Regions from separate parts of the Enterobacter sp. PL_is514 genome, predicted to be linked through region 3. Evidence: predicted binding sites of a transcription regulator. Region 3 holds the regulator's gene; each other region holds the start of a gene.
What was found. Region 3 encodes PurR, which represses purine synthesis genes. Its sites were predicted from a motif close to CANGCAAACGTTTGCNTG; they were not measured.

Region 1: a site for PurR is predicted at 4,456-4,473, ahead of pyrD (quinone-dependent dihydroorotate dehydrogenase). Genes of this name have one in related genera too.
Region 2: a site for PurR is predicted at 3,378-3,395, ahead of tusA (sulfurtransferase TusA). Genes of this name have one in related genera too.
Region 4: a site for PurR is predicted at 2,467-2,484, ahead of glyA (serine hydroxymethyltransferase). Genes of this name have one in related genera too.

The regions. Positions count from the first base shown of each region.
Region 1 covers NZ_JBVPGN010000036.1:438,395-445,718, reverse strand. The annotation lists gene rlmKL (bifunctional 23S rRNA (guanine(2069)-N(7))-methyltransferase RlmK/23S rRNA (guanine(2445)-N(2))-methyltransferase RlmL) at 1-1,437, opposite strand, end outside; gene AC0TNG_RS22375 (YcbX family protein) at 1,536-2,645, shown strand; gene zapC (cell division protein ZapC) at 2,642-3,184, opposite strand; gene pyrD (quinone-dependent dihydroorotate dehydrogenase) at 3,351-4,361, opposite strand; gene ssuE (NADPH-dependent FMN reductase) at 4,610-5,185, shown strand; gene AC0TNG_RS22355 (aliphatic sulfonate ABC transporter substrate-binding protein) at 5,178-6,140, shown strand; gene ssuD (FMNH2-dependent alkanesulfonate monooxygenase) at 6,137-7,282, shown strand; gene ssuC (aliphatic sulfonate ABC transporter permease SsuC) at 7,292-7,324, shown strand, end outside.
Region 2 covers NZ_JBVPGN010000029.1:89,778-97,101, forward strand. The annotation lists gene glgB (1,4-alpha-glucan branching enzyme) at 1-887, opposite strand, end outside; gene asd (aspartate-semialdehyde dehydrogenase) at 1,137-2,240, opposite strand; gene yhgN (NAAT family transporter YhgN) at 2,418-3,011, shown strand; gene tusA (sulfurtransferase TusA) at 3,076-3,318, opposite strand; gene AC0TNG_RS08920 (7-cyano-7-deazaguanine/7-aminomethyl-7-deazaguanine transporter) at 3,486-4,151, shown strand; gene AC0TNG_RS08925 (DcrB family lipoprotein) at 4,224-4,781, shown strand; gene AC0TNG_RS08930 (MFS transporter) at 4,786-6,003, opposite strand; gene AC0TNG_RS08935 (AI-2E family transporter) at 6,149-7,198, shown strand.
Region 3 covers NZ_JBVPGN010000034.1:144,901-152,224, reverse strand. The annotation lists gene AC0TNG_RS16355 (C40 family peptidase) at 48-821, shown strand; gene sodB (superoxide dismutase [Fe]) at 944-1,525, shown strand; gene AC0TNG_RS16345 (MFS transporter) at 1,564-2,730, opposite strand; gene cydH (cytochrome bd-I oxidase subunit CydH) at 2,894-2,983, opposite strand; gene purR (HTH-type transcriptional repressor PurR) at 3,281-4,306, shown strand; gene punR (DNA-binding transcriptional activator PunR) at 4,324-5,235, opposite strand; gene punC (purine nucleoside transporter PunC) at 5,350-6,549, shown strand; gene cfa (cyclopropane fatty acyl phospholipid synthase) at 6,848-7,324, shown strand, end outside.
Region 4 covers NZ_JBVPGN010000030.1:325,310-332,633, forward strand. The annotation lists gene AC0TNG_RS10780 (3-phenylpropionate MFS transporter) at 1-446, opposite strand, end outside; gene AC0TNG_RS10785 (DoxX family protein) at 620-1,042, shown strand; gene glyA (serine hydroxymethyltransferase) at 1,097-2,350, opposite strand; gene hmpA (NO-inducible flavohemoprotein) at 2,655-3,845, shown strand; gene glnB (nitrogen regulatory protein P-II) at 3,926-4,264, opposite strand; gene glrR (two-component system response regulator GlrR) at 4,330-5,667, opposite strand; gene qseG (two-component system QseEF-associated lipoprotein QseG) at 5,654-6,391, opposite strand; gene qseE (two component system sensor histidine kinase QseE/GlrK) at 6,393-7,324, opposite strand, start outside.

The DNA of each region.
Region 1 (7,324 bases), on a different contig from region 3:
CAGCACCAGCTTGTTCGGCGCGATACCCAGCACGGCGATGGTGGCGGCAATGACGTCCAGCATGCGCTGACGCGCTTTTTGCGCATCAATGGTTTTCGGTGGCGCATATTCCTGAATCACCACCCAGTCCGCGTAGCGGTCAACCGCCACGTTGTATTCCGGCAGGTCGGCATCGTACAGGCGATAGCATTCAATGCCCTCCTGCTTCGCCCACTTCTCAAATTTCTTCAGGTTCTTGCGAAGGCGGTTGGCGTAATCTTCCGCCACGCCGGACGGCTTGCTGTCGGCCGCCTTCTCCGCCAGATGGTAGTTCTTCTGCACGCAGTCCAGCGGGCCGTTTTTGGCCTTAAACTGGCGATCGGCGCGCAGCTGGAGGCAGCTCAGCAGCTCCGGCGAGGCGCTAAACAGAGACAGGTTCCAGCCGCCGAAGTGGTCCTTCATATTGCGGCCCAACAGGCTGTGCAGGGCAATCAGCGCCGGCTCGCTGTCGAGACGCTCGCCGTATGGCGGGTTGCTGATCACGGTACCGTACGGGCCTTTTGGCAACGGGTTGGTCAGGTTCGCCACGTCTTTCACTTCGAAGGTGACCAGCTCGCCGATACCGGCGCGACGGGCGTTGCTGCGCGCGCGTTCAATGACGCGCGGGTCGCTGTCCGAACCATAAAAGTGGGAGGTGTACTCTGCCAGGCCTTTGCGTGCGCGGGTTTGCGCGTCGTCTTTGACCTCTTTCCAGAGCGCTTCATCGTGCTGTGCCCAGCCTTTAAAGCCCCAGTGACCGCGATGCAGGCCCGGCGCGCGATCGGTTGCCAGCATGGCCGCCTCAATCAGCAACGTACCGGAACCACACATCGGATCGAGCAGCGGCGTACCCGGCTGCCAGCCGGAGCGCATGACAATGGCGGCCGCCAGCGTTTCTTTAATTGGCGCCATACCGGTACGATCGCGGTAGCCGCGAAGATGCAGGCCTGCACCGCTCAGATCAAGAGAAATGCTCGCCGTGTCACCGTTCAGCCAGACGTTAATACGCAGATCGGGGTTTTCACGATCGACGTTCGGACGTTCCTTATTTTTACGCGTGAAGCAGTCCACAATGGCGTCTTTTACGCGCAGGGCACCGTACTGGCTGTTGCGGATCTCGTCGTTCACGCCGTTAAAATGCACCGCAAAGGTGGCATTCGGGGTGAAGATCTCTGTCCAGTCGATCATCTGTACGCCGGTATAGAGGTCAAGGTCGCTATAAACCTTGCACTCCTTCATCGGCAGCATGATGCGCGACGCCAGACGGCTCCACATCAGGCTCTGGTAAATAAGCCGTGTGTCGCCCTCAAAATGGACACCACCCTGAACCACCTGGCACTCTTGTGCGCCCAGGCTTTCCAGTTCAGTTTTTAACAGCTCTTCCAGCCCACGGGCCGTACTGGCAAACAGAGAATTCATATCGTCACTTTTACTCTTAGAAAATTGTCGCGCATTATAGCTAATATGGCGTGTATGTCATAAAGTTGAAGGCTTATTTTCATTTGTGGGAGTGTGCAGTGGCGACGTTATCCAGGCTTTTTATTCATCCGGTGAAATCCATGCGCGGCATCGGCGTCTCTCACGCGCTGGCCGACATGAGCGGATTCGCCTTCGATCGTATTTTTATGGTCACCGAGCCTGACGGTACGTTCATTACCGCACGTCAGTTCCCGCAGATGGTTCGCTTTACCCCTTCCCCACTTCATGACGGTTTGCACCTGACCGCGCCGGACGGTTCCAGCGCGGTGATTCGCTTTGCTGATTTTGCGCTCGTCGATGCGCCAACGGAAGTGTGGGGTAACCATTTTACCGCGCGCATCGCCCCGGATGAGATTAACCGCTGGCTGAGCGGCTTCTTCTCCCGCGACGTTCAACTACGCTGGGTTGGGCCTGAACTGACGCGTCGCGTGAAGCGCCACGACGCCGTTCCCCTCTCCTTCGCCGATGGCTTCCCGTTCCTGCTGACTAACGAAGCCTCGCTGCGTGATTTACAACGCCGCTGCAAAGCCAGCGTTCAGATGGAACAGTTTCGTCCGAACCTGGTGGTGACCGGTGTTGACGCCTGGGACGAAGACACCTGGAAAGTGATCCGCATTGGCAGCGTCATCTTTGATGTCGTAAAACCCTGTAGCCGCTGCATTTTCACCACGGTGAGCCCGGAGAAAGGCCAGAAGCACCCTTCCGGCGAACCGCTGAAGACGCTGCAGTCATTCCGCACCGCGCAGGACAACGGCGATGTGGATTTCGGCCAGAACCTGATCCCGCGCTCCAGCGGTGCAATCCGCGTTGGTGATGAGGTAGAGATCCTTGCCCGAGGGCCTGCAAGAGTGTACGGCTCAGGTCAGGAAGAAGAAATGGTCGACGTTGTGACGAATGTCGCCTCTGCGGTAGATATTCACTGGCAGGGAAACATCATCCGTGGCAACAACCAGCAGGTATTACTGGAGCAACTGGAGCAGGCAGGTATTCGCGTCCCCTATTCCTGTCGCGCAGGCATTTGCGGATGCTGCCGCATCAGGCTGGTGGATGGCGAAGTAAGTGCGTTGAAAAAATCGGCAATTGGAAATGATGGCACAATTCTGTGCTGTAGCTGCATACCGAAAACGTCCGTACAGCTGGAAGCTTAAACCGCCTGTTCGAGGCTGAAAGAATCTACGCGCAGCTGTGGCTTCAGCCTGTCGTTCATCACTTTAATGGCATCGCCAAGCTGCATCGTCCGCCCGGCAATGGTTACGCCGGGCTGGGCCAGCAGGCAGAGCGCAGCATTTTCACCAGGCTCAACCACCAGCAGGCTTACCTCTTCTGCGGTATCGCTCAGATTGACGCTCGCCGCATCACCCGTTGCCGGGGTCCAGCTCATACCGTGCGCAAGAAAATGCCAGCTTTTTGGCATTTGCGGTTTCAGGAAGCGGATAGCCACCAGCGCATTTAATACCAGCTCGGCACGCTGCTCTTTAGAAAGCACCAGATCGCGGCATTTTTCCTCAAAGGAGAAATAAAGCGCCGCATCGTCAACGCAAAAGCCCGACGGGGAAAACGCGTCCGGGGTTAACATTCGGCGGGCGAAACGAGAGCGAAACAACATGCCATTGGCTAAATCGAGCATCATTCGATCATGCTCGTCGCAAAAATACCAGCGCCAGTTATCGTCAGGTTTAATTCGCATGTTTCTCTCCCGTCCCCGAAACGTCCTGTACTAAAAATGTCCTGATCGCCGCTTCGTTTATAACACCATTAATAAAAGACTATAATGTCTAAATAAGCAACAGTGACGGAATATAAAACAACCAGGGCTGGAAATAAAGCCCTGGTTGTCTGATTAAGAGAAAAGATTAGATATGAGTAACGATTTCTTTAATCAGCGGTGGTCCTTTAAAAATAAAGCCGGAATAGATTTGCACCAGTGACGCACCCGCCGCCATCTTCTCGCGCGCAGCAATCACGGAGTCGATGCCACCGACGCCAATAATCGGCAGGCGTCCTTTTAATTCCGCAGACAGGGCGCGAATAATCTCGGTGCTTTTTAATTGTACCGGACGTCCGCTTAACCCACCCGCTTCGTCACAGTTTTTCATTCCCTGCACGAGGGAGCGATCGAGGGTGGTATTGGTTGCAATCACACCATCAATATTATGGCGAACTAAACTGTCGGCAACCTGGATCAATTCTTCGACAGAAAGATCCGGGGCGATCTTAACCGCGACCGGAACATATTTATGGTGGACCGTCTGGAGTTCATTTTGCTTATTTTTAATGGCGCTCAGAAGATCGTCCAGCGCTTCGCCATATTGTAAGGAGCGCAACCCCGGAGTATTGGGTGAAGAAATATTCACCGCAATATAACCGGCATAGGCGTAGACTTTTTCCATACAAATCAGATAGTCATCTTTACCCTGCTCGACCGGTGTGTCTTTATTTTTGCCGATATTGATGCCCAGAATTCCGTCAAAGTGGGCTTTTTTAACGTTCTCAACAAGGTGATCAACGCCAAGGTTATTAAAGCCCATGCGGTTGATCAGCCCTTCGGCTTCAACCAGGCGGAACAGGCGCGGCTTGTCATTTCCCGGCTGCGGGCGCGGCGTGACGGTCCCGATTTCAATAGAGCCAAAGCCCATCGCGCCCAGGGCATCGATACACTCGCCATTTTTGTCCAGACCAGCCGCCAGACCCAGCGGGTTTTTAAAGGTCAGACCCATGCACTGCACAGGTTTTACCGGGACATTCTGACGCACCAGCGCGGCCAGCGGCGTTCCGGTAATACGACGTAATTGCTGCATTGTAAATTCATGAGCGCGCTCAGGGTCGAGCTGGAAAAGAGCTTTACGAACGAAGGGGTAGTACATGAACTCTCCTGGATTCCCGGTGTGCAAACCGGGAGGGGATTATGGGCGATCCACGCGCGAAAGGGAATTGACCTGCGGCAAAAAATCAGCGTAAAACGCAATCGTTTACCTCCCTGTCTATTTCTTATGCACTTTTTCGCATTTTAATTGCAGATAAATCATTTAGTGGAATAACCGCGCGGTGTCACACTCCTGAAAATTGTTATGAATGTTAGATAAAAGCAAACAATTAGTTATAAGGAGGAAGTATGCGCGTCATTACCCTGGCCGGAAGTCCACGATTCCCTTCGCGCTCCAGCGCCCTGCTGGAATATGCCCGCGAAAAACTCAATGCCCTGGATGTGGAAGTGTGCCACTGGAACCTGCATAACTTCGAACCTGAAGATCTGCTTTATGCCCGTTTCGACAGCCCTGCGCTTAAAACGCTCATCGAGCAGCTTAACGGCGCTGACGGCCTAATTGTGGCAACGCCCATTTATAAAGCCTCTTTTTCCGGGGCGCTGAAAACCCTGCTCGATCTGCTTCCGGAACGTGCCCTGGACGGCAAAGTCGTACTGCCGCTGGCAACGGGCGGTACGGTTGCCCATCTACTGGCCGTGGATTATGCCCTGAAGCCGGTGCTGAACGCGCTGAAAGCGCAGGAGATCCTCCACGGCGTTTTCGCCGATGACTCCCAGGTTATCGATTATCAACATAAACCTCATTTTACGCCGAACCTGCAAACCCGCCTCGATACTGCCCTGGAAACCTTCTGGCATGCTCTGCACCGCAGGGATATCCAGGCGCCGGCGTTTGGTCAGGCTCAAGGAGTCGCACATGTTTAAAACATTAACCCGTATCGGCCTGGCAGGTCTGATGGCGCTTTCCTCGCTGGCCCATGCCGCAGAAACGGCTCCGGAAAGTTTACGCATTGGCTATCAGAAAGGCAGCGTCAGCATGGTGCTGGCGAAAAGCCACCAGCTTCTGGAAAAACGCTTCCCGGACACCAAATTCTCCTGGGTGGAGTTCCCGGCTGGCCCGCAGATGCTGGAGGCCCTGAACGTCGGCAGTATCGATCTCGGCAGTACGGGTGATATTCCGCCGATATTCGCCCAGGCGGCGGGAGCGGATCTCATCTATGTTGGCGTTGAGCCGCCCAAGCCGAAGGCCGAGGTGATCCTGGTGCCTGAAAACAGCGATATCAAAAGCGTCGCCGATCTTAAAGGGCATAAGGTCGCATTCCAGAAGGGTTCCAGCTCACACAACCTGCTGCTGCGTGCCCTGCAAGAAGCCGGACTCAAGTTCACTGACATTCAACCTGTTTACCTGACGCCTGCCGACGCGCGCGCCGCGTTCCAGCAGAAGAACGTTGATGCCTGGGCCATCTGGGATCCGTACTACTCCGCCGCATTGCTGCAGGGCGGCGTTCGCGTGCTGAAAGACGGCACCACGCTGAAGCAGACCGGTTCGTTCTATCTGGCCGCGCGTCCTTATGCGGAAAAGAACGGCGCATTTATTCAGGGCGTACTGGATACCTTTACCCAGGCCGATGCGCTGACCCAGACCCAGCGCCAGGAGAGCATTACCCTGCTGGCGAAAACCATGGGCTTACCTGAACCGGTGATCGCGAGCTATCTCAACCACCGTCCACCGACCACCATCACGCCCGTGGACGCCCACGTCGCCGCGCTTCAGCAACAAACGGCTGACCTTTTCTATCAAAACCACCTGGTGCCGAAACAGGTCACTATTCGCGAACGCATCTGGCAGCCCGCAGGCAAAGAAGGAGCTAAATCATGAGTCTGAATCTTTTCTGGTTTTTACCCACCCACGGTGACGGACACTATCTTGGTACAGAAGAGGGTTCGCGCCCGGTTGACCACGGCTACCTGCAGCAGATTGCGCAGGCGGCGGACCGAATCGGTTTCACCGGAGTGCTTATCCCGACCGGACGTTCATGTGAAGATGCCTGGCTCGTGGCCGCGTCGATGATCCCGGTCACCCAGCGTCTGAAGTTCCTGGTTGCGTTACGCCCGAGCGTTGTCTCCCCCACCGTGGCGGCGCGTCAGGCGGCAACGCTGGACAGACTGTCCAACGGCCGCGCCCTGTTTAACCTGGTGACGGGCAGCGATCCGCAGGAGCTGGCGGGCGATGGGGTATTTCTCGACCATACCGAGCGCTATGAAGCCTCCGCCGAGTTCACCCGCGTCTGGCGACGTCTGCTGGAAGGTGAAACCGTTACCTTTGAAGGAAAGCATATTCACGTTCGCGACGCGAAACTCTACTTCCCGCCGGTGCAGCAGCCGCGCCCGCCGCTCTATTTTGGCGGATCGTCGGATGTGGCCCAGGATCTGGCGGCAGAGCAGGTCGATCTCTATCTGACCTGGGGCGAACCGCCTGCGCTGGTGAAAGAAAAAATTGCCCAGGTACGCGCTAAGGCGGCCGCCCATGGCCGCAAGGTGCGCTTCGGCATTCGCCTGCATGTGATTGTTCGCGAAACCAATGAAGAAGCCTGGCAGGCGGCGGACCGCCTGATCTCGCATCTGGATGATGAAACGATCGCCAGAGCCCAGGCCGCATTTGCCAAAACCGACTCCGTCGGGCAGCACCGAATGGCGTCCCTGCACAACGGCAAGCGCGAGAACCTGGAGATCAGCCCGAACCTGTGGGCAGGCGTCGGTCTGGTGCGCGGCGGTGCAGGCACAGCGCTGGTCGGCGACGGACCGACCGTGGCCGCGCGGATTAATGAATACGCCGAGCTGGGCATCGATAGCTTTATTCTCTCCGGCTATCCGCATCTGGAAGAGGCGTACAAGGTGGGCGAGCTGTTATTCCCGCATCTGGATGTCGCCATTCCGGAAATTCCACAGCCGCAGCGGCTTCAGCTTCAGGGCGAAGCCGTGGCGAACGAGTTTATTCCACGCAAAGCCGCACAGAGCTAAGGAGTGACCATGTCTGCCACCTCACATAAATGGCTGCTGCGC
Region 2 (7,324 bases), on a different contig from region 3:
CCGTCGAACGGGTGCTCGTTGACCGGCAGCAGCTCAAGGTGGGTAAAGCCCATCCATTTTGCATACGGCACCAGCTGGTCGGCAAGCTCCCGGTAGCTCAGCCAGAAGTTGTTATCGGTGTGGCGACGCCAGGAGCCAAGATGGACTTCATAGACGGAGATCGGCGCATCAAAGCGGTTAGCCTGCTTGCGCTCCTCCGTCTGAACGACCTTCTCCGGCAGGCCGCAAATCAGCGACGCGGTATCCGGGCGCATCTGCGCTTCGAAGGCATACGGGTCGGCTTTAATGCGCAGCTTGCCGTGGGCGTCGATCATCTCGAATTTATAAAGCTGCCCGTGGTGCGCCCCGGGGATAAACAGCTCCCAGATGCCGGTTTCCCGGCGCAGACGCATCGGGTGGCGGCGGCCGTCCCAGTAGTTGAACTGCCCGACAACGGAGACGCGCTGGGCATTGGGCGCCCACACGGAGAAGCGCGTGCCGGTAATGCCGTCCATGGTATCGGCATGGGCACCCAGCGTTTCATAAGGACGAAGATGCGTCCCTTCGGAGAGCAGCCAGGCGTCCATCTCTTTAAGCAGAGGGCCAAAGCTGTAGGGATCGTCAATCAGGTTTTGCTGACCGTGCCAGAGAACGGCGAGCTGATAGCGAAACGGGTTTTTACGACGGGGCATTACGCCCGAGAAGAAGCCACGGGAATCGAGGCATTCAAGATTACCCACCTTGCGGCCGGTTTTGGGTTCAATCACCCAGACTTCTGTGGCATCCGGTAACAGTGCCCTAACTTCCAGACCGGCCTCAGTACGGTGCATCCCAAGCACAGAAAAGGGGTCAGCAAAATGACCCGCAATAAGCGCATTAATCACGTCTCTATCCACACGATCGGACATGGTATTCATCCTGTTTTTTATGTCGTCCTTTTTAAGCGCTCCGGGACGACTTTTAATGTGACCTGAACGGGACAGCACAAAAATGTGCATCCAATCTGCTCCGTTCGAACCTCAGGTAAGAAATGACTCTTCCTTAAAGCATAGCCAACGCTCTAGATGACTCCTGATAAAAAATAAGACATACGCGTGTTACTCCATGTAGTACGCAAAAAAAAGGGGTGAAAATCACCCCCGGTATTTAACAAATTATTACGCCAGCTGGCGCAGCATGCGGCGCAGCGGCTCGGCAGCGCCCCACAGGAGCTGGTCGCCAACGGTGAACGCGGAGAGATACTCCGGCCCCATGTTCAGCTTGCGCAGACGGCCAACCGGCGTGGTCAGCGTGCCGGTAACGGCAGCCGGGGTCAGCTCGCGCATGGTGATATCGCGATCGTTTGGCACCACTTTCGCCCACGGGTTGTGCGCGGCCAGCAGCTCTTCCACGGTCGGAATAGACACATCTTTTTTCAGTTTAATGGTGAAGGCCTGGCTGTGGCAGCGCAGCGCACCGATACGCACGCAGAGGCCATCAACCGGAATGGTGTTCGCGGTATTGAGAATTTTGTTGGTCTCAGCCTGGCCCTTCCACTCTTCGCGGGTCTGGCCGTTATCCAGCTGTTTGTCGATCCACGGGATCAGGCCGCCGGCCAGCGGTACGCCAAAGTTATCCACCGGCAGCTCGCCGCTGCGGGTCAGCTGGGTCACTTTACGCTCGATATCCAGAATAGCGGATGCCGGGTTTGCCAGCTCGGTCGCAACGCTCTGGTGCAGCTGGCCCATCTGGGTCAGCAGCTCGCGCATGTGACGCGCGCCGCCGCCGGACGCCGCCTGGTAGGTCGCCACGGAGACCCACTCCACCAGATCCTGCGCGAACAGGCCGCCGAGGGACATCAGCATCAGGCTGACGGTGCAGTTACCGCCGACAAAGGTTTTCACGCCGTTGTTCAGGCCATCGGTGATCACGCCCTGGTTAACCGGGTCGAGAATGATGATGGCATCGTCTTTCATGCGCAGCGACGAGGCCGCGTCAATCCAGTAGCCCTGCCAGCCGCTTTCACGCAGCTTTGGATAGATTTCGTTGGTATAATCGCCGCCCTGGCAGGTCACAATAATGTCGAGCGCCTTCAGCGCTTCCAGATCGTAAGCATCCTGCAACGTGCCTGTGGTACCACCAAAGGACGGAGCAGCCTGGCCGAGCTGGGAAGTGGAGAAGAAGACCGGGCGGATAGCGTCGAAATCGCGCTCTTCAACCATGCGTTGCATGAGTACAGAGCCGACCATACCGCGCCAGCCGATAAAACCAACGTTTTTCATAGCATTTTTTTCCTGCTGAGGGTGTGTGCTGTTTGTGCAAGCCAGTATTGAACTGGGATATGCTTCACATTACAAAATGCTGCCAAAGTCGCAAGCGAAATTAATCGATGATTGCCCGACAATCAGAAATACAGCTAATTATCATAATAACCATAGAGAATTTCAGGGATAATTTACATGAGTGAAATCATTTCCGCAGCGGTTTTATTGATTCTGATAATGGATCCACTGGGTAACCTGCCGATCTTCATGTCGGTGCTGAAGCACACCGAGCCGAAGCGCCGCCGGGCGATCATGATCCGCGAGCTGCTCATCGCCCTGCTGGTGATGTTTATCTTCCTGTTTGCCGGGGAAAAGATCCTCGCATTCCTGAACCTGCGCGCCGAAACTGTGTCGATTTCCGGCGGGATTATTCTGTTCCTGATTGCCATTAAGATGATTTTCCCGAGCGCGGAAGGCAGCAGCAGCGGCCTGCCTGCGGGTGAAGAGCCGTTTATTGTGCCGCTGGCGATCCCCCTCGTCGCGGGCCCGACCATTCTGGCCACGCTGATGCTGCTGTCGCATCAGTATCCGAACCAGATGAGTCATCTGGTGATTGCCCTGCTGATCGCCTGGGGCGGGACGTTTATTATCCTGCTGCAGTCGTCCCTGTTCCTGCGCCTGCTGGGTGAGAAAGGGGTGAACGCGCTGGAGCGCCTGATGGGGCTGATTCTGGTCATGATGGCGACGCAGATGTTCCTGGACGGGATCCGGGCGTGGATGAAAGGATGACTTTCTCCCTCTCCCCGTGGGAGAGGGTCGGGGTGAGGGCATCAGGCCGCAGAGGGCAGCCCATCTACCCCTTACGAATCAAATACTGGTACGGCAGCGCCTCAGTCTGCTGTGCCACCAGCTCATGTTCCATAAAGGTACAAAAACCGGGAATATCGCGGGTTGTGGCCGGGTCATCGGCAATAATCAACAGCGTTTCACCGGTCTGCATATTGCGCACGGTCTTACGTACCATCATTACCGGTTCCGGGCAGCGAAGGCCCTGGGCATCAAGGGTGTGGTCTGGACTGGAAAACAGGTCGGTCATGATCTTCTCGGTCAGATAAAAACGGCTGTAGTTTACGCCCGGTTTCGATCAATGCAAACCAGGTTAACGATTGCGTAAAAACTAACCATTGCAATGTCCTGCCAAAGCAGTATCATGCTGCGGTTTTTATTGGGTTCCCTCACCCCAACGTATAAAAAGGTCACAATATGACGTCGTTTTCCGAATCTCAGCGCGTAAAAGCGTTGTTCTGGCTTTCGCTTTTCCATTTGCTGGTGATCACCTCCAGCAACTATCTGGTGCAGCTCCCGATCTCCATCTTTGGTTTTCATACCACCTGGGGCGCGTTCAGTTTTCCGTTTATTTTCCTCGCGACCGATTTGACCGTGCGTATCTTTGGCGCACCGCTGGCTCGCCGCATTATTTTTTCGGTCATGCTCCCGGCGCTGTTTATCTCGTACGGGGTTTCCTCTCTGTTTTATATGGGAAGCTGGCAGGGCTTTGAGGCGTTAACCCACTTTAACCTGTTTGTCGCCCGTATCGCCGCCGCCAGCTTTATGGCCTACGCGCTGGGGCAGATCCTCGACGTGCACGTGTTTAACCGCCTGCGGCAAAATCACCGCTGGTGGATGGCGCCCACCGCCTCCACGCTGTTCGGTAACGTGAGCGATACTCTGGCCTTCTTCTTCATCGCCTTCTGGCGCAGCCCGGATGCGTTCATGGCCGAACACTGGATGGAAATCGCGCTGGTGGACTACTGCTTCAAGGTCCTCATCAGCATTGTCTTCTTCCTGCCGATGTACGGCGTACTGCTCAATATGCTGCTGAAAAGGCTGGCAGATAAATCTGAAATCACCGCATTGCAGGCAGGTTAAAGGTTAGCTTTATCAGTTGTGATAAGATGAGCGAATGAGCCGTTATGGCCGTTTATCGAAAGGAAGAAGTCAATGCGCAATCTGGTTAAATATGTCGGGATTGGCCTGCTGGTTGTGGGTCTTGCAGCCTGTGATAACAGCGACACGAAAACGCCTGCTCAGGGCGCATCCGCAGAGAGCAACGCGACCGGCCAGCCGGTCAATCTGATGGATGGCAAACTCAGTTTCTCTCTGCCAGCCGATATGACTGACCAGAGCGGCAAGCTGGGCACCCAGGCGAATAACATGCACGTTTACTCCGACGCAACCGGGCAGAAAGCGGTCATTGTAATTGTGGGCGACGACACCAGCGAAGATCTGGCCGTTCTGTCCAAACGTCTGGAAGATCAGCAGCGCGGCCGCGACCCGCAGCTGCAGGTCGTGACCAATAAATCCATCGAGCTGAAAGGTCATAAGCTGCAGCAGCTGGACAGCATCATCTCTGCAAAAGGCCAGACAGCTTACTCCTCTGTCGTGCTGGGCAAGGTCGATAACAAACTGCTGACCCTGCAGATCACCCTGCCAGCGGAAGATCAGCAGAAAGCACAGACGGCTGCTGAAAACATCATTAACACCATCGTGATCCAGTAACGATTCACGATGATGACGTGGCCTCCGGTGCCTGCACCGGGGGCCATTTTTTTAGCCGCCACGTCAGCAGCAGCGCAATAATCACCAGACCCGCCGCGGCAAGATAGATCACCGGCACGCCTGCCCAGGCCATCACCAGCCCCGCCAGCGGGCCGGTAATGCCTAAAGACATATCCATAAACACCGTATAGGTCGCCAGCGCCGCCCCCTGATTCTGCTGCGGCACGGCTTTTACCGCCACCACGCCCAGCGCCGGGAAGACCAGAGAAAAGCCTGCCCCCGCGAGGAAGACGCCCACTTTCGCGACCCAGGGCACCATCGCTATTCCGGTCAGCAGCAGCCCAACAATCTCTATCGCAAAGCAGATCATCGCCACGTTCAGCCCGCCCAGACGGTTGATGCCGTTAGGGAAAAGCAGGCGCGCGCCAACAAACGCACAGCTGAACAGGGTTAACGCAAAGGCCGCGCCGTCCCAGCCTTTGGCGTCATAGAATAGAGTAATGAAGGTGGCTATCACGCCGAAGCCAGTTGTCGCCAGCGCCAGGGCCATGCCGTACGGCCAGACGCGCCCCAGCACCGCCCGAAACGGCAGTGGCTTGCCTTTGCTGGCCTTCACCTTCGGGCGCGGCAGCGCCAAAAGGATCGCCAGCAGCGCGACCGCCATAATGGTGATGGCCAGCCCATGCAGCCCGCCCAGCGCATAGCAGGCCACGCCGAGCGGCGCACCGAGCGCCATCGCACCGTAGGTGACAATCCCGTTCCAGGAGATCACCCGGCCAATGTGCGGCGCGCCGACAACCCCCACGCCCCACAGCGTCGAGCCGGTTCCCGCCAGACTTTGCCCAATGCCCAGAATGACGCGCCCCAGGCAGAGCAGCGCCAGGCTGACCAGCGGCCAGTGGCTGGTTGCGGCAGCCAGAAGATAGCTCAGGCCGCTGAGGAAGCAGCCGCACAATCCCACCACCACGATGCTTTTTGGACCGAACGTGTCCGCGTAGCGCCCGGCATGCGGGCGGCTGAGGAGCGTGGCGAAATACTGCAGGCTAATCACCAGCCCCGCCCAGAAGGCGCTGAAGCCCATCACGTCATGGACATAGCCCGGCAGGACCGCCAGCGGCAGCCCGATGGTCAGATAGCTGGCAAAGTTGAAAATCACAACGGAAACGATGCGCAGATTGAGGCGCAGTCCGCTCAGTACCGGTTCAGCGGCAGGTTCGGGCATGGGGTTCTACCTGGATTTTTTACAACAGTGTTTCACTATTACCACGCCCCAATAAGAAAATCAGCACCGACTTTCAGATTAACGGTGCCAGACGAAGCGAAGCCCGGGCACTACACTTACCGGGTCATCATATTAAGGAACACGCATGATCGCTAACCCGTCCGACAAAGCAGGGCTCCATATCTTATTAAAACTCGCCTGTCTGGTGGTTATCCTTGCGGGTATCCACGCTGCCGCTGACATTATTGTCCAGCTCCTGCTGGCGCTCTTTTTTGCCATTGTGCTTAATCCGCTGGTCACCTGGTTTTTACGCCGGGGCGTCAGCCGTCCGGTCGCCATCACCATCGTCGTCATCGTGATGCTGATTGCCCTGACAGCGCTCTTTGGCGTGCTGGCGGCCTCGCTGAGCGAATTCTCCACCATGCTGCCGCAGTACAACAAAGAGCTGACGCGTAAGATTGTGGCGCTGCAGGAGATGGTGCCCTTCCTTAATCTGCATATCTCACCCGAACGGATGCTGCGCCGGATGGATTCAGAGAAAGTTATGACCTACGCCACCACCTTGATGACAGGGCTTTCCGGCGCGATGGCCAGCATTCTGCTGCTGGTCATGACGGTGGTGTTTATGCTGTTCGAAGTCCGCCACGTCCCCTATAAGCTGCGCTTTGCATTAAATAATCCACAAATTCATATTGCTGGATTACATCGGGCACTGAAGGGCGTTTCCAAATATCTGGCGCTGAAAACGCTGCTGAGCGTCTGGACGGGAATCATTGTCTGGCTGGGGCTGATGCTGATGGACGTGCAGTTCGCGCTGATGTGGGGCGTGCTGGCGTTTCTGCTCAACTACGTGCCCAATATTGGCGCGGTGCTTTCCGCCGTGCCGCCGATGATTCAGGCGTTCCTGTTTAACGGTTTTTACGAATGCATGCTGGTCGGCGCGCTGTTCCTCGTCGTGCATATGGTGCTGGGCAATATTCTTGAGCCGCGCATGATGGGACACCGGCTGGGCATGTCGACGCTGGTGGTGTTTTTATCCTTACTGATTTGGGGATGGTTGCTGGGCCCGGTCGGGATGCTGCTGTCGGTCCCCCTGACCAGCGTGTGTAAAATCTGGATGGAAACCACCAAAGGCGGAAGCAAGCTGGCGATCCTGCTCGGCCCGGGGAGGCCGAAAAGCCGGCTACCCGGGTAACCGGCCTACCTGTACAGGTAGGTTTAAAGCGTCAGTAATACACCGTAAATTACCGCGTCCCTAATCCGTCGCGGTATTTTTATTTGCGTTAAGGCGATATTCACTCTGTCTTTATTTACTCCACGC
Region 3 (7,324 bases):
CACACGCGGGTATTATTGATGACCTGCATTTATCAGGGGACTGCCCAGTGGCGCGGATAAATAAATTCTCGATCACGCTCTGTGCTTTACTGTTTACTTCACTCACTTTCACGCCAGTGGCAAACGCCTCTCAGCAGGCGCGGCATTCTGCTGTACAAAAAAACCATCTGGTGAAAGCCACAGAACGTAAGAAAAAAACCACCGCTAAGAACGACAAGAAAAAAACACCGGCTCAGACGAAACAGACCGCTTCCAGCAAGACGAAAACCAAACCTTCCCGTACTGCCCACTCCGCCAAAAGTAAAGCTTCGCAAACCGCCGCTAACCTTGTTACTGAAAAATGCATCACGCGTAAAGGCCACAAGGCGAAATGCACGAAGGTCACGAAAATAGCGGAAGTGCATAAGGTGCGCGTACAGAAAGCGCAAAAAACCGCGATGAACAAACTGATGGGGCAGATTGGCAAACCCTATCACTGGGGTGGCAGCTCGCCGCGTACCGGCTTTGACTGCAGCGGCCTCGTCTATTACGCCTATAAAGATCTGGTCAAGTTCCGCATTCCTCGTACCGCTAATGAGATGTACCACCTGCGCGATGCCTCACCGGTTGACCGCGGTGAGCTGGAAAACGGCGATCTGGTGTTCTTCCGCACTCAGGGTCGCGGCACGGCTGACCACGTCGGCGTCTATGTCGGTAACGGAAAATTCATCCAGTCACCGCGTAGCGGCCAGGATATTCAGATCACCTCTCTCAGTGAAGACTACTGGGTACGCCATTACGTCGGCGCACGTCGCGTGATGACGCCGAAAACCATTCGCTAACCCCTGCCCTGCCACACCCGTGGCAGGGTAAGTTCCTCTTTTGCATACCCTTTCAATTTGCTATCCTGTCCTTGTTGTCTGTGTGGTTATTGGCAACGCAAAATACAATAAGGAGAGAAGCAATGTCGTTCGAATTACCTGCACTACCGTATGCAAAAGACGCCCTGGCACCGCACATTTCTGCGGAAACCCTGGAATATCATTACGGCAAGCATCACCAGACGTACGTCACTAACCTGAACAATCTGATCAAGGGCACCGATTTTGAAGGCAAAACGCTGGAAGAGATCGTCCGCAGCTCAGAGGGTGGCGTATTCAACAACGCGGCTCAGGTGTGGAACCACACCTTCTACTGGCACTGCCTGGCGCCAAACGCCGGTGGCGAACCTGCCGGTGAACTGGCTACCGCTATCAACGCCGCCTTTGGCAGCTTCGCGGATTTCAAAGCGAAATTTACCGATGCAGCCATCAAGAACTTCGGTTCGGGCTGGACGTGGCTGGTTAAAGAGGCGGATGGCAAACTGGCTATCGTGTCCACCTCTAACGCAGGCACCCCGCTGACCACCAGCGCTAAGCCGCTGATGACCGTGGACGTATGGGAACACGCTTACTACATTGATTACCGCAACGCGCGCCCGAACTACCTGGAGCACTTCTGGGCACTGGTTAACTGGGACTTTGTCGCGAAGAACTTCGCCGCGTAAGAGACACGCAGAAGGGTTCGCCCTTCTGCGTTTTTGGTTTATTCCGCAGCGCAGGCTGCTTCAGGCTGTTTACGACCCGACATCATCACCAGCAGCAGGCCGAGCGCGGCAATAATCGCCCCCATCACCGGCACAAAGCTGTACCCCAGTCCCCCTGAAATCACGGCCCCACCGGCCGCCGCACCGAGCGCGTTGCCCAGGTTGAAGGCGCCGATGTTGACCGACGATGAGAGGCCCGGCGCTTCATGCGCGACGCGCATCACGCGCATCTGCAGCGGCGGCACCACGGCAAAGGTGGCGGCTCCCCAGACGACCATTGCGATCGCGGCCCCAAACTCATTACGCGCCAGCCACGGAATGGCAATCATGATGGCAATCAGCAGGGTTAAGAAGCCCTTCAGCGTGCCGCTCACGGAACGGTCGGCAAATTTCCCGCCGAGATAGTTGCCGATCGAGAAGCCCACGCCTATCAGTACCAGCATCGCGGTCACAAAGAGAGGCGTTGCGTGGGTGATGTCATGCAATACCGGTGAAATATAGGTGTAGAGGGTAAACATCGCCCCTGCCCCCAGCACGGTGGTGAGCAGCGCGGAGAGGACCTGCGGGCGCACCAGCACCGACAGCTCTCTGCGCACGTCAGGACGTTCACCCGCGCTGCCTTTCGGCAGGGAGAAGAACAGCGCCACCATCGCGACCACGCCCAGCCCGGCCGTTGCCAGGAAGGACATCCGCCAGCCGATCGCTTCCCCCAGCCAGGTTGCCGCAGGCACCCCGCCGATGTTGGCAATCGTTAGCCCCATAAACATGGTTGCTACGGCGCTGGCCTGCTTATGTTTTGGCACCACGCTGGCAGCCACGACCGATCCCAGCCCGAAGAACGCGCCGTGGTTAAGGCTGGTCAGAATACGAGACAGCATCAGCGTGGTGTAGTCCGGCGAAATGGCCGAAAGCACGTTACCCAGGGTGAAAATCGCCATCAGGAAAATCAGCGCATTGCGGCGCGCGCGGTGCGAAAGGAGAAGCGTCATCAGCGGCGCCCCCACCATCACGCCGATAGCATAGGCGCTGATTAACATCCCTGCCGCAGGGATCGAGACGTCCACGCCGCGGGCGATGACGGGCAGTAACCCCATCGGGGAGAATTCAGTGGTGCCAATCCCAAAAGCGCCAATCGCCAGGGCCAGCAGGGGAAAATTGATTTTCATGCGTCAACTCCGGATGCCGTGTCATGTGGTGACACAGAACAAAGAAGCGGAAAGCATGACATCAATCACAAAAAATGAGAAGTTAACAAAATGGCAAAAGATTTTTGCCAGAGAAGTAACAATCGGGTCGATCGGGAGGGAGAAGGCTCTCCCTCCGCGTAAATCAGTGCAGCGCAGCCGTCAGACCGGCCGCGACAATCAGAGCCAGCACAATAACGGTGGTGAACAGCGAAAACTTCAGATCGGAACTCATCAATTTTTCTCCTTTTAATCCCCCCACGAAAAGTGAGCCTGCTCATTTTTGCATAATTTACGTCAAAAATCTTCCTGGATTTAGGCTGATAAACACTTTACCTCTTCCCCTTTTCATCAAGATAGGACAAAATTCCACGCTAAATTTATTAGCGTACCGGCCATTGACCCCCTCCTGACGTCCCGTGTCGTTTTCCCGGCGTGCCGCAATTCAAGATTGCGTGATAAGGGTGAGAGAAGGCAAACGTTTACCTTCAAGTTTTTCAGGAGTTTAGGATATGGTCTGGAGTGACATTTAATGGCAACAATTAAAGACGTAGCAAAACGCGCAAACGTTTCCACTACAACCGTATCACATGTAATTAACAAAACCCGCTTCGTGGCGGAAGAGACGCGCAACGCCGTCTGGGCAGCGATCAAAGAGCTGCACTATTCGCCAAGTGCGGTTGCGCGCAGCCTCAAGGTTAATCACACCAAATCCATTGGATTGCTGGCCACCAGCAGTGAAGCGGCCTATTTTGCCGAGATCATTGAAGCGGTAGAGAAGAACTGCTTCCAGAAAGGCTATACCCTGATTCTGGGCAACGCATGGAACAGCATAGAAAAACAGCGTGCCTACCTGTCGATGATGGCGCAAAAGCGCGTTGATGGCCTGCTGGTAATGTGTTCCGAGTACCCGGAATCCGTACTGTCGATGCTCGAAGAGTATCGCCATATTCCCATGGTGGTCATGGACTGGGGCGAAGCGCGCGCGGATTTCACTGATTCCGTTATCGATAATGCCTTTGAAGGCGGCTATATGGCCGGTCGTTATCTGATCGAACGCGGTCACCGCGAGATTGGCGTGATCCCCGGTCCGCTGGAGCGCAACACCGGCGCGGGCCGTCTGGCCGGTTTTATGAAAGCGATGGAAGAAGCGCTGATCAACGTGCCGGAAAACTGGATTGTGCAGGGCGACTTTGAGCCGGAGTCGGGCTACCGCGCAATGCAGCAGATCGTCTCCCAGCCACACCGTCCGACCGCCGTTTTCTGCGGGGGTGACATCATGGCTATGGGCGCGCTCTGCGCTGCCGACGAGCTGGGTCTGCGCGTACCGCAGGATATTTCCGTGATCGGGTATGACAACGTGCGTAACGCGCGTTTCTTCACGCCAGCGTTGACCACCATTCACCAGCCGAAAGATTCGCTGGGCGAAACGGCCTTCAATATGCTGATGGACAGGATCGTCAACAAACGTGAAGAGTCGCAGTCCATTGAAGTTCACCCGCGTCTTATCGAACGCCGTTCCGTTGCGGACGGTCCGTTCCGCGACTACCGTCGTTAATCGCTTTACGGGGCCAGCTATGCTGGCTCCCGTAACCATTCCCGGTTTAGCGTTTCGCTGTCTCCCAGATAATCCAGCAGCCAGGCCATCGCAGGCGAGACATCACTTTGCTGCCAGGTCAGGCAGCAGGCCGCATCCGGGAACGGATTCTCCAGCGTCAGCTCAACCCACTCTCCGGTATCGATGCGCGGACGCGCGAAATGAACGGGCACCATCGCGACGCACAGTCCGGCGCTGAGGCACGTCGCCGACGATTCCCAGTCAGGGGCCACCACCCGCCGCTGGTTGTCCAGAAGCCAGGTGATACGCTTCGGCAATGAACGGGAGGTATCCTCCAGCACCAGCGACGGCCAGTTGCGCAGCGTATCATCGCTGAGCGGCCCCTCCATCACCGCCAGCGGATGATCGCTTGCCACCACGCACTTCCAGCTCAGCATGCCCATATCGCGAAAGGCGTAACGTCCCCCGACCGGGATCGCCTGCGTGGCCCCGATTGCCATCTCTGCCCTGCCGTCCGCCAGCGCATCCCAGACGCCGTTGAACACCTCCTGCGAGACCCGCAGCTCGACATCTGAAAAATGACGATAGAAATCGACGATCATCTGCCGGGTACGTTCCGGCTTAACGATGTTATCCACCGCGATGGAAAGATGCCCCCGCCAGCCGTTAGCGATCTGCTGACACTGTTCGCGGGTGATCTGCATTTTTTTGATAACAGAACGCCCTTCCTTCAAAAACCACGCCCCTGCGGGCGTTAATTCCACATCACGATGGCGCCGCTCAAACAGCGGAACCGCCAGCCACTCCTCCAGCTGACGCACCGTGTAGCTGATGGCCGAAGGGACGCGGTGCAGCTCCTGCGCTGCACCGCTAAAGCTGCCGTTACGTGCAACAGCATCGACCACTTCAAGAGAATAATCTGACCACATTTTCTGCCTGCAAAAAATTTGAATGCACCCGCCAAATATTAGCGTTTCACAAGCCGCTTTGCACTCCCTACACTCTCCGCCAACGTACACCTGCCTCCTCAGGAGAATAAGAGAATGCAACCCAGGAAAGGATTTTTAGTCTGGCTCGGCGGCTTAAGCGTGCTGGGCTTTTTGGCCACCGACATGTACCTGCCCGCGTTTGCCGCGATGCAGGAAGACCTGCAAACCCCTGCGGCGGCCATCAGCGCCAGCCTGAGCCTGTTCCTTGCCGGTTTCGCTTTCGCGCAGCTGCTGTGGGGACCGCTCTCGGATCGCTTTGGTCGTAAACCGGTACTGCTGCTGGGTCTGGCCATTTTTGCCGTGGGCTGCCTGGGGATGCTGTGGGTGCGCGATGCCACCTGGCTGCTGGTGCTGCGCTTTATTCAGGCCGTGGGCGTCTGTGCTGCGGCGGTGACCTGGCAGGCGCTGGTGACCGACTACTATCCGGCTAACCGCACAAACCGTATTTTCGCCACCATTATGCCGCTGGTGGGTCTTTCCCCTGCCCTGGCTCCGCTGCTGGGCAGCTGGATCCTCGCGCACTTTGACTGGCAGGCCATTTTTGCCACGCTGTTTGCCATCACGCTGGTACTGATGCTGCCGGCGTTTGCCCTTAAGCCCGCGCATAAAAAAGAGGCGCATGCGGATGCGAAGCCGATTACCTTCACCTCCCTGCTGAGCGCCAAAGCGTATCGCGGCAATGTCCTGATTTACGCCGCCTGTTCGGCCAGCTTCTTCGCGTGGCTTACCGGCTCGCCGTTCATTCTGCACGATATGGGCTACAGCCCGGCGGCCATCGGTTTGAGCTATGTTCCGCAGACTATCGCCTTCCTGGTGGGCGGGTACGGCTGTCGCGCGGCGCTGCAAAAATGGGAAGGTCAGCAAATGCTGCCATGGCTGCTGGTGCTGTATGCGCTGAGCGTCATCGGCACCTGGGCCGTCGGGTTTATTCCGGGCGCGGGCCTGGCTGAAATTTTGATCCCCTTCTGCGTGATGGCCGTGGCGAACGGGGCGATTTACCCGATTGTTGTAGCCCAAGCGTTGCGTCCGTTCCCGCAGGCGACAGGCCGCGCCGCCGCGCTGCAAAATACCCTGCAGCTGGGTCTGTGCTTCCTGGCAAGTCTGGTGGTCTCGGCGCTGATTGCGACGCCACTGTTAACCACCACCAGCGTGATGCTGGTCACCGTTGCGCTGGCGGTGACGGGCTATCGCATGCAGGCCTCCGCGCAGCGTGAGCAGGATAGCGGCGCTCAGGTGGAAACCTCGCATGCCTGATTGCGCCAGAAATCATGTTACATTTCAGTGATTAGGTTGCTAACAATTTTCTATTGAATCACCAAATTTTGAGGCCTATACTAAATTTGGTTCGATTAAATACGATAAATATTAAGTGTTAACGGGAGCCGGAGCGCTCCCGTTTTACCATGGAAGGCATTTCGGCAAGGGTTATCTCCCTTCCTCTGTTCTACGTCGGATATTAGCCTCGCGGTATTTACCGTGAGATTTCTCACAAACCAAAAAAAGCGTCTACGCTGTTTGAAGGTTCTGATCACATCAGGGTGATGGAGAAGCTATGAGTTCATCGTGTATAGAAGAAGTCAGCGTTCCGGACGATAACTGGTCCCGGATCGTCAGTGAACTGTTAGGTCGAGCAGGCATCACTATCAATGGATCATCGCCATCCGATCCTCAGGTTAAACATCCCGACTTTTTTAAACGCGTATTGCGGGAGGGATCGTTAGGCCTGGGAGAAAGCTATATGGACGGCTGGTGGGAGTGCGAACGTCTGGATACCTTTTTTGCCAGCGTGCTGCGTGCCGGTCTGGAAAACCAACTCCCGCGCAATCTGAAAGACACCCTGCGCGTCGCCTCTGCCCGACTGTTCAATCTGCAAAGTAAAAAACGCGCGTGGATCGTCGGCAAAGAGCATTACGATCTCGGCAATGACCTGTTCAGCCGCATGCTGGACCCGTTCATGCAGTACTCCTGCGCCTACTGGAAAGACGCGTCGACGCTTGAGGAAGCGCAGCAGGCAAAGCTGCGTCTGATT
Region 4 (7,324 bases), on a different contig from region 3:
TTGCCCACCAGCGCCGAGCCAATCACAAAGGCGATAGAGCCCCACAGGCGCACGCGACCATAGTCCATGGTGATCTGCTTTTGCCAGGTGTTCGCCAGGGCATCCGTCAGCGGCACCAGCGGTGAGAAGAACAGGTTAAAGCCGACCATCACCACCATCAGCCAGGCAAACTGGTGGCTGACCCAGAAGCAGGCCACAAAGATCAGGGTCAGCAGAGCAAGAATGCGCACGGCCTTGATCAGTAAGGAGGGATCGCTGACGCGCGGGGCAATCAGCAGGCTGCCGAGGAAACGCGCCACCAGCCCGGCCCCCAGCAGGACGCCGATGGTCTCGGGCGTCAGGCCGATACCCTTGAGCCAGACGCTCCAGAAGGGCAGAAAAATACCGTAGCTAAAGAAATAGGTGAAATAACTCAGCGCCAGCCAGCGCGTGGAATACAAGACCATGAATCCCTCCCGAAATCGAGGCCATAGTCTGGCGAGAATATAAAAATTAAGCAAGTAGATAGCCTGCTATAAATTAACGAAAAATTAACATCTTGTGCAGTCGCCTGGCGTATGGCAGGGAATGGAAATATGTATTACGTTTAAATTACTCCACTTGCAGAGGTTTTTCTGCCATGAACTCACTACGTTATCTCGATTTCGGCCAGTCACGTCACCTGCTGCTGCTCATTGGCCGCATCGCACTTGTCGTGCTGTTTATTATCTTTGGTTATCCAAAACTGACGGGGTTTAGCGGCACCGTACAATACATGACCTCGCTGGGAACGCCGATGCCCATGCTGGCGGCCATTATTGCGGTGGTGATGGAAGTACCTGCCGCCATTCTGATCGTACTGGGCTTTTTCACCCGTCCTCTCGCGGTACTGTTTGTGTTCTACACCCTCGGAACGGCGGTGATTGGGCATCACTACTGGGATATGACCGGTGATGCGGTCGTACCGAATATGATTAACTTCTACAAGAACATCAGCATTGCCGGTGCTTTTATTTTGCTGGCCATTGTCGGTCCAGGAGCTATTTCCCTTGACCGGCGTTAAGCCATAAAAAAAGGCCGCATGCGCGGCCTTTTTTATTTCTGCAAAGCAGAGGAATTATGCGTATACCGGGAAGCGTGCGCAGATATCCAGAACTTTACCTTTGACGCGCTCGATAACCGCTTCGTCATTGATGTTGTCCAGAACGTCACACATCCAGCCAGCCAGCTCTTTCACTTCTGCTTCTTTGAAGCCGCGGCGAGTCACGGCCGGAGAACCGATACGGATACCGGAGGTCACGAACGGGCTCTTCGGATCGTTTGGCACGCTGTTTTTGTTCACGGTGATGTTGGCGCGGCCCAGGGCAGCGTCAGCTTCTTTACCGGTCAGGTTCTTATCAACCAGATCCAGCAGGAACAGGTGGTTTTCAGTACCGCCGGATACCACTTTGTAGCCACGGTTCAGGAACACTTCCACCATCGCTTTGGCGTTCTTAGCAACCTGCTGCTGATAAACCTTGAACTCAGGCTCCATCGCTTCTTTCAGCGCGACCGCTTTTGCCGCGATAACGTGCATCAGTGGGCCGCCCTGCGCGCTTGGGAACACCGCGGAGTTCAGTTTTTTGTACAGCTCTTCGTCACCGCCTTTCGCCAGGATCAGGCCACCGCGTGGACCCGCCAGGGTTTTGTGGGTGGTGGTGGTCACAACGTGAGCGTGTGGAACCGGGTTCGGGTAAACGCCTGCGGCGATCAGACCCGCAACGTGCGCCATATCAACGAACAGGTAAGCACCGATGCTGTCTGCGATTTCACGCATTTTTGCCCAGTCAACGATACCGGAGTAAGCGGAGAAGCCACCGATGATCATCTTCGGTTTGTGCTCTTTAGCCTGCTTCGCCATGTCTTCGTAGTCAATTTTACCGGACTCATCGATACCGTAAGGGATGATGTTGTACAGTTTGCCGGAGAAGTTAACCGGGGAGCCGTGAGTCAGGTGGCCGCCCTGCGCCAGGTTCATACCCAGAACGGTATCGCCCGGCTGCAGCAGCGCGGTATAGACCGCGAAGTTAGCCTGAGAGCCAGAGTGCGGCTGCACGTTCGCGTAGTCAGCGCCAAAGAGTTCTTTCGCACGGTCGATAGCCAGCTGCTCAACGATATCAACGTACTCGCAACCGCCGTAATAGCGTTTGCCAGGGTAACCTTCAGCATATTTGTTGGTCAGCTGAGAACCCTGCGCCTGCATAACGCGCGGGCTGGTGTAGTTTTCGGAGGCGATCAGTTCGATGTGCTCTTCCTGACGTACTTTTTCCTGCTCCATAGCCTGCCACAGTTCGGCATCATAATCGGCAATGTTCATTTCACGCTTTAACATCCGCATCTCCTGACTCAGCTAACAAGTAAATTTTGGCCTGAAAAGGCAGTCCTGTTGGACGACGGGCAACAGTATAACTGATTAGTTCTGTGATAACAGGTCTTGACAAACGATTTTACGCAAACGTTTTCCTACCCGCCACGCAAGGGTTTGAGGAATAAAGCTCTCGCCCTTTCCAGCGGATTTCTTTTCAGGTTTGTGATGCATATTTTTCATCTTGCAAAGAACCATTTACAACGCAGGGGTATTTTTTATAAGATGCATTTAAAATACATCATTAAAGTGACATCAGAAGGACGCGCTCATGCTCGACGCTCAAACCATCGCTACCGTAAAAGCCACCATTCCTCTGCTGGTGGAAACCGGCCCTAAACTCACCGCCCATTTCTATGATCGCATGTTCACGCACAACCCGGAGCTCAAAGAGATATTCAACATGAGCAACCAGCGTAACGGCGATCAGCGTGAAGCGCTGTTCAACGCCATCGCGGCCTATGCCAGCAATATTGAAAACCTGGCTGCACTGCTGCCTGCGGTAGAAAAGATTGCGCAGAAACATACCAGTTTCCAGATCCAACCCGAGCAGTACAACATTGTGGGTGGCCACCTGCTGGCGACGCTGGACGAGATGTTCAGCCCGGGCCAGGAGGTGCTGGACGCGTGGGGTAAAGCCTACGGCGTGCTGGCAAACGTGTTTATCAACCGTGAAGCACAGATCTACAGCGAAAACGCCAGCAAGAACGGCGGCTGGGAAGGCACGCGGGCGTTCCGCATCGTCGAGAAAACCCCGCGCAGCGCATTGATTACCAGCTTTGAGTTTGAGCCGGTGGATGGACAGCCGGTGGCCGATTACCAGCCAGGCCAGTATCTGGGCGTGTGGCTGAAGCCAGAAGGCTTCCCGCATCAGGAGATCCGCCAGTATTCTCTTACCCGCAAGCCAAACGGCAAAGGCTACCGCATTGCGGTGAAGCGTGAGGACGGCGGTCAGGTTTCCAGCTGGCTGCACAACGAAGCGAACGTGGGCGACGTGGTCCATCTGGCCGCACCGGCGGGCGACTTCTTTATGGCCGTTGACACTAATACACCGGTCACGCTGATCTCTGCGGGCGTCGGCCAAACGCCAATGCTGGCGATGCTCGATACGCTGGCAAAATCACACCACGGTGCGCAGGTGAACTGGTTCCACGCTGCGGAAAACGGCGACGTGCACGCTTTTGCGGATGAGGTGAAAACGCTCGGGGCGTCCCTGCCGCGCTTCACCGCGCACACCTGGTATCGCCTGCCGACGGAGGCAGACCGCGTAGATGCCCGCTTTGACAGCGAAGGTCTGATGAATTTAAGCCAGATGGAAGGGGCGTTTAGCGCGCCGGACATGCAGTTCTACGTCTGTGGGCCGGTGGCGTTTATGCAGTATGCCGCTCAGCAGCTGGTTGAGCTGGGCGTGAACAAAGACAGCATTCATTACGAGTGCTTCGGCCCGCATAAGGTGCTGTAATCGCCCGGCGGCGCTTCGCTTGCGCGGGCCTACGAAGAGTTTTGTAGGCCGGGTAAGCGCAGCGCCACCCGGCAAGAACGTTAAATCGCCGCGTCGTCTTCTTCGCCGGTACGGATACGGATCACGCGCGCCACGTCAAAGACGAAGATTTTACCGTCGCCAATTTTGCCCGTCTGCGCGGTGCGGATGATGGTATCCACGCAGGTATCGACGATATCGTCGCTGACCACGATTTCAATTTTTACTTTCGGCAGAAAGTCGACCATGTACTCTGCGCCACGGTAAAGCTCGGTGTGGCCCTTCTGACGACCAAAACCTTTCACTTCCGTCACGGTCATCCCGGTGATGCCGACTTCCGCCAGCGCTTCACGCACATCATCCAGTTTGAAAGGTTTAATAATCGCATCAATCTTTTTCATGGTGGGTCCTTAAAATCTTGCCTGTAAGCTGCCTCGTAATCGATTGCTCACAGTACCATACGGCATTACTCTTTAAAATCGTTTGCTTCCAGCTCGTGGCGCGACAGCAGCTTGTAGAACTCGGTGCGGTTGCGTCCGGCCATGCGCGCGGCGTGGGTCACATTGCCTTTGGTGATCTGCAATAGCTTGCGCAGATAGTTGAGCTCAAACTGATTCCGCGCTTCGGCAAACGTCGGCAGCGCCGTGTTTTCCCCTTCCAGCGCCTGCTCCACCAGCGCATCGCTGATGACCGGTGAAGAGGTCAACGCCACGCACTGCTCAATCACGTTGACCAGCTGACGCACGTTGCCCGGCCAGCTTGCGGCCATCAGCCGCTTCATTGCATCGGTGGAAAACGCGCGCACGAACGGTTTATGGCGATCGGCCGCCTGGCGCAAAAGATGGTTCGCCAGCAGCGGAATGTCTTCCGCCCGTTCCGCCAGCGCCGGGATCTTCAGGTTCACCACGTTCAGGCGGTAGTAGAGATCTTCGCGAAACTCGTTGCGGGCCATCACTTTCGGCAGATCGCGGTGGGTGGCGGAAATAATTCGCACGTTAATATCAATGTCGCGGTTGCTGCCCAGCGGACGGACTTTGCGCTCCTGCAGCACGCGCAGCAGCTTGACCTGCAGCGGCGCGGGCATATCGCCAATCTCGTCCAGGAACAGCGTGCCGCCTTCCGCGGCCTGGAACAGCCCTTCCCGGCTGCTTACCGCCCCGGTGAATGCGCCGCGGGCGTGACCAAACAGTTCAGATTCAAGCAGCTGCTCCGGGAGCGCGCCGCAGTTAATCGCAATAAAGGCGTTCTTGCTGCGCGGGCTGGCGTTATGGATCGCCTGGGCCAGGATCTCTTTCCCGGTACCACTCTGGCCGTTGATGAGCACGCTGACGTCGGACTGCGCCACCATCCGGGCCTGTTCAAGCAGACGCAGCATCACGGGGCTGCGGGTGACGATAGACTCCCGCCACGCTTCATCCCCCGCCGGGGCGGCATGTTCCAGCGCGCTGTCGATAGCCTTATACAGCGCGTCTTTGTCCACCGGCTTGGTCAGGAAACTGAATACTCCCTGCTGCGTCGCGGCAACCGCATCCGGGATCGACCCGTGCGCGGTCAGGATAATCACGGGCATCCCCGGCTGCTGCTTCTGGATCTCCGCGAACAGCTGCAGGCCGTCCATTTCGTCCATCCGCAGGTCGCTTATCACCAGATCGATTTTCTCGCGGCTGAGGATCTTAAGCCCCTCGAGCCCGCTTTCCGCGGTCACGACGCTGTAACCTTCACTCACCAGACGCATGCCCAGCAGCTTTAACAGCCCGGGATCGTCATCCACCAGTAACAGATGGGCTGGTTTACGGCTCGTCATGCTTCACATCCTCTTGTTTCGGCGTATCGCTGTCCGGTGCCGCAGATGAACTCCCCGGCTGATATTTGCGCGACGAGAGCTGCCTTTCGATATCGGTCAGGTTTTCCAGCTTACGCGTTGTGGTATCGAGCTGCGTACGTAAATGTTGCTGCTGCTGACGCAGCGTATCAAGCTCGCTGTCGGTTGACTGTTGCAGCTTGCTGTAGCGGGAGCGCTCTTCAGACAGCTGAAGCTGTAATGTCTGCCCATCGCGCCAGAGCTGGTATACCGGGCGTACCTGCACGGGAAGATTGACCACGAACGTGTCCAGTCGGGTCACGTTGGCGCGCCGTTCGACGGGGGTGATTTTCGCATCAGCCAGCAAAATGCCGCGCTTGAAGGCGTCCTGCCAGGTGTCGTCATCCAGCATCGCCGCCTTCGAGCGAGCGTCTACCGGGGCCAGACGCTGGGCGCAATCTATTCCACGCAGCCAGAACAGCGGGTTGCTTTCAACGTCATGACCTGACAGATTCCAGATATCGTCACAGCGGGTTGAGAGGAAATCGGCCAGCTGGTTATCGGGCCATTTATCTTCTTGTTTATCGCTAATTGCACTTTGTGGCGCATGGGAAACACACCCTGCCAGAAATAAACAGGGCAGGCTCAGGCGAAGCGTGTTGCGGGAAAACACCGCGCGTACGGCGCGGGAAAAGACGTGTGACATACTCACCAGACATAGATTCATTTTATTGATTTTTCCGGCTCAGGGGCAGTTCAATACGGAAGCAAACATCCGAACGTTCGTCCGTGGCAATGTTTAGCTCACCCTGCATGCGTCGTATGCAGTCCCGGGCGATGCTCAAGCCCAGACCACTGCCTTTCACCGCACCTTTCCGCTGATGACTCCCCTGGAAAAAGGGCTCGAAGATCATGGTTTTTTCGTCATCGGGGATCGGGGTGCCGGTGTTAGCGACGTCTATAAACACCCGGGAACCCTTCGTATAACTTCGGATATAAATGTTACCGGATTCAGTACCATAGTGCACCGCATTGGAATAAAGATTATCCAGCACGCTCATTAAGAGCATGGGTTCAGCGAGACAGGTCGGCGCATTCAGTTCTACACCGGTATGCATCATTTTAGCTCTTGCTGGCAAGCTATGGGCGGATATCACCATATCCACCAGCGGTTCAATCTCAACGTTTTCCAGAACGACCGCCCCGTCAGCCAGCTTGCGGTTGTAATCCAGCAGTTGCTCAATCAGCTTTTGCAGATTGCGGCTGCTGTTATCCAGGATCTCGACAATTTCTTTCTGTTCTGGCGTAAGGGGTCCTGCCACTTCGTCCGCCAGCAGCTCCGTCCCTTCGCGCATGCTGGCCAGCGGCGTTTTAAGCTCATGGGAGATATGGCGCAGGAACTGATGACGCTGTGATTCAAGCCACGCCAGGCGCTCGGACAGCCAGATAATGCGCTGGCCTACGGATCGCAGCTCGCGCGGACCTTTAAAGGCGACCGTATCCCCGAGCGATTTCCCCTCACCCAGGCGGTTGATCATCCGCTGAATCCCCTTCACCGGGCCGATGATCATGCGGGTAAAGAGCAGAACCAGCCCGAGGCTCACGAGGAACAGCACCAGCGCCTGCCAGCCGAAGAACTGGCCGCGCTCGGCAATCTCCT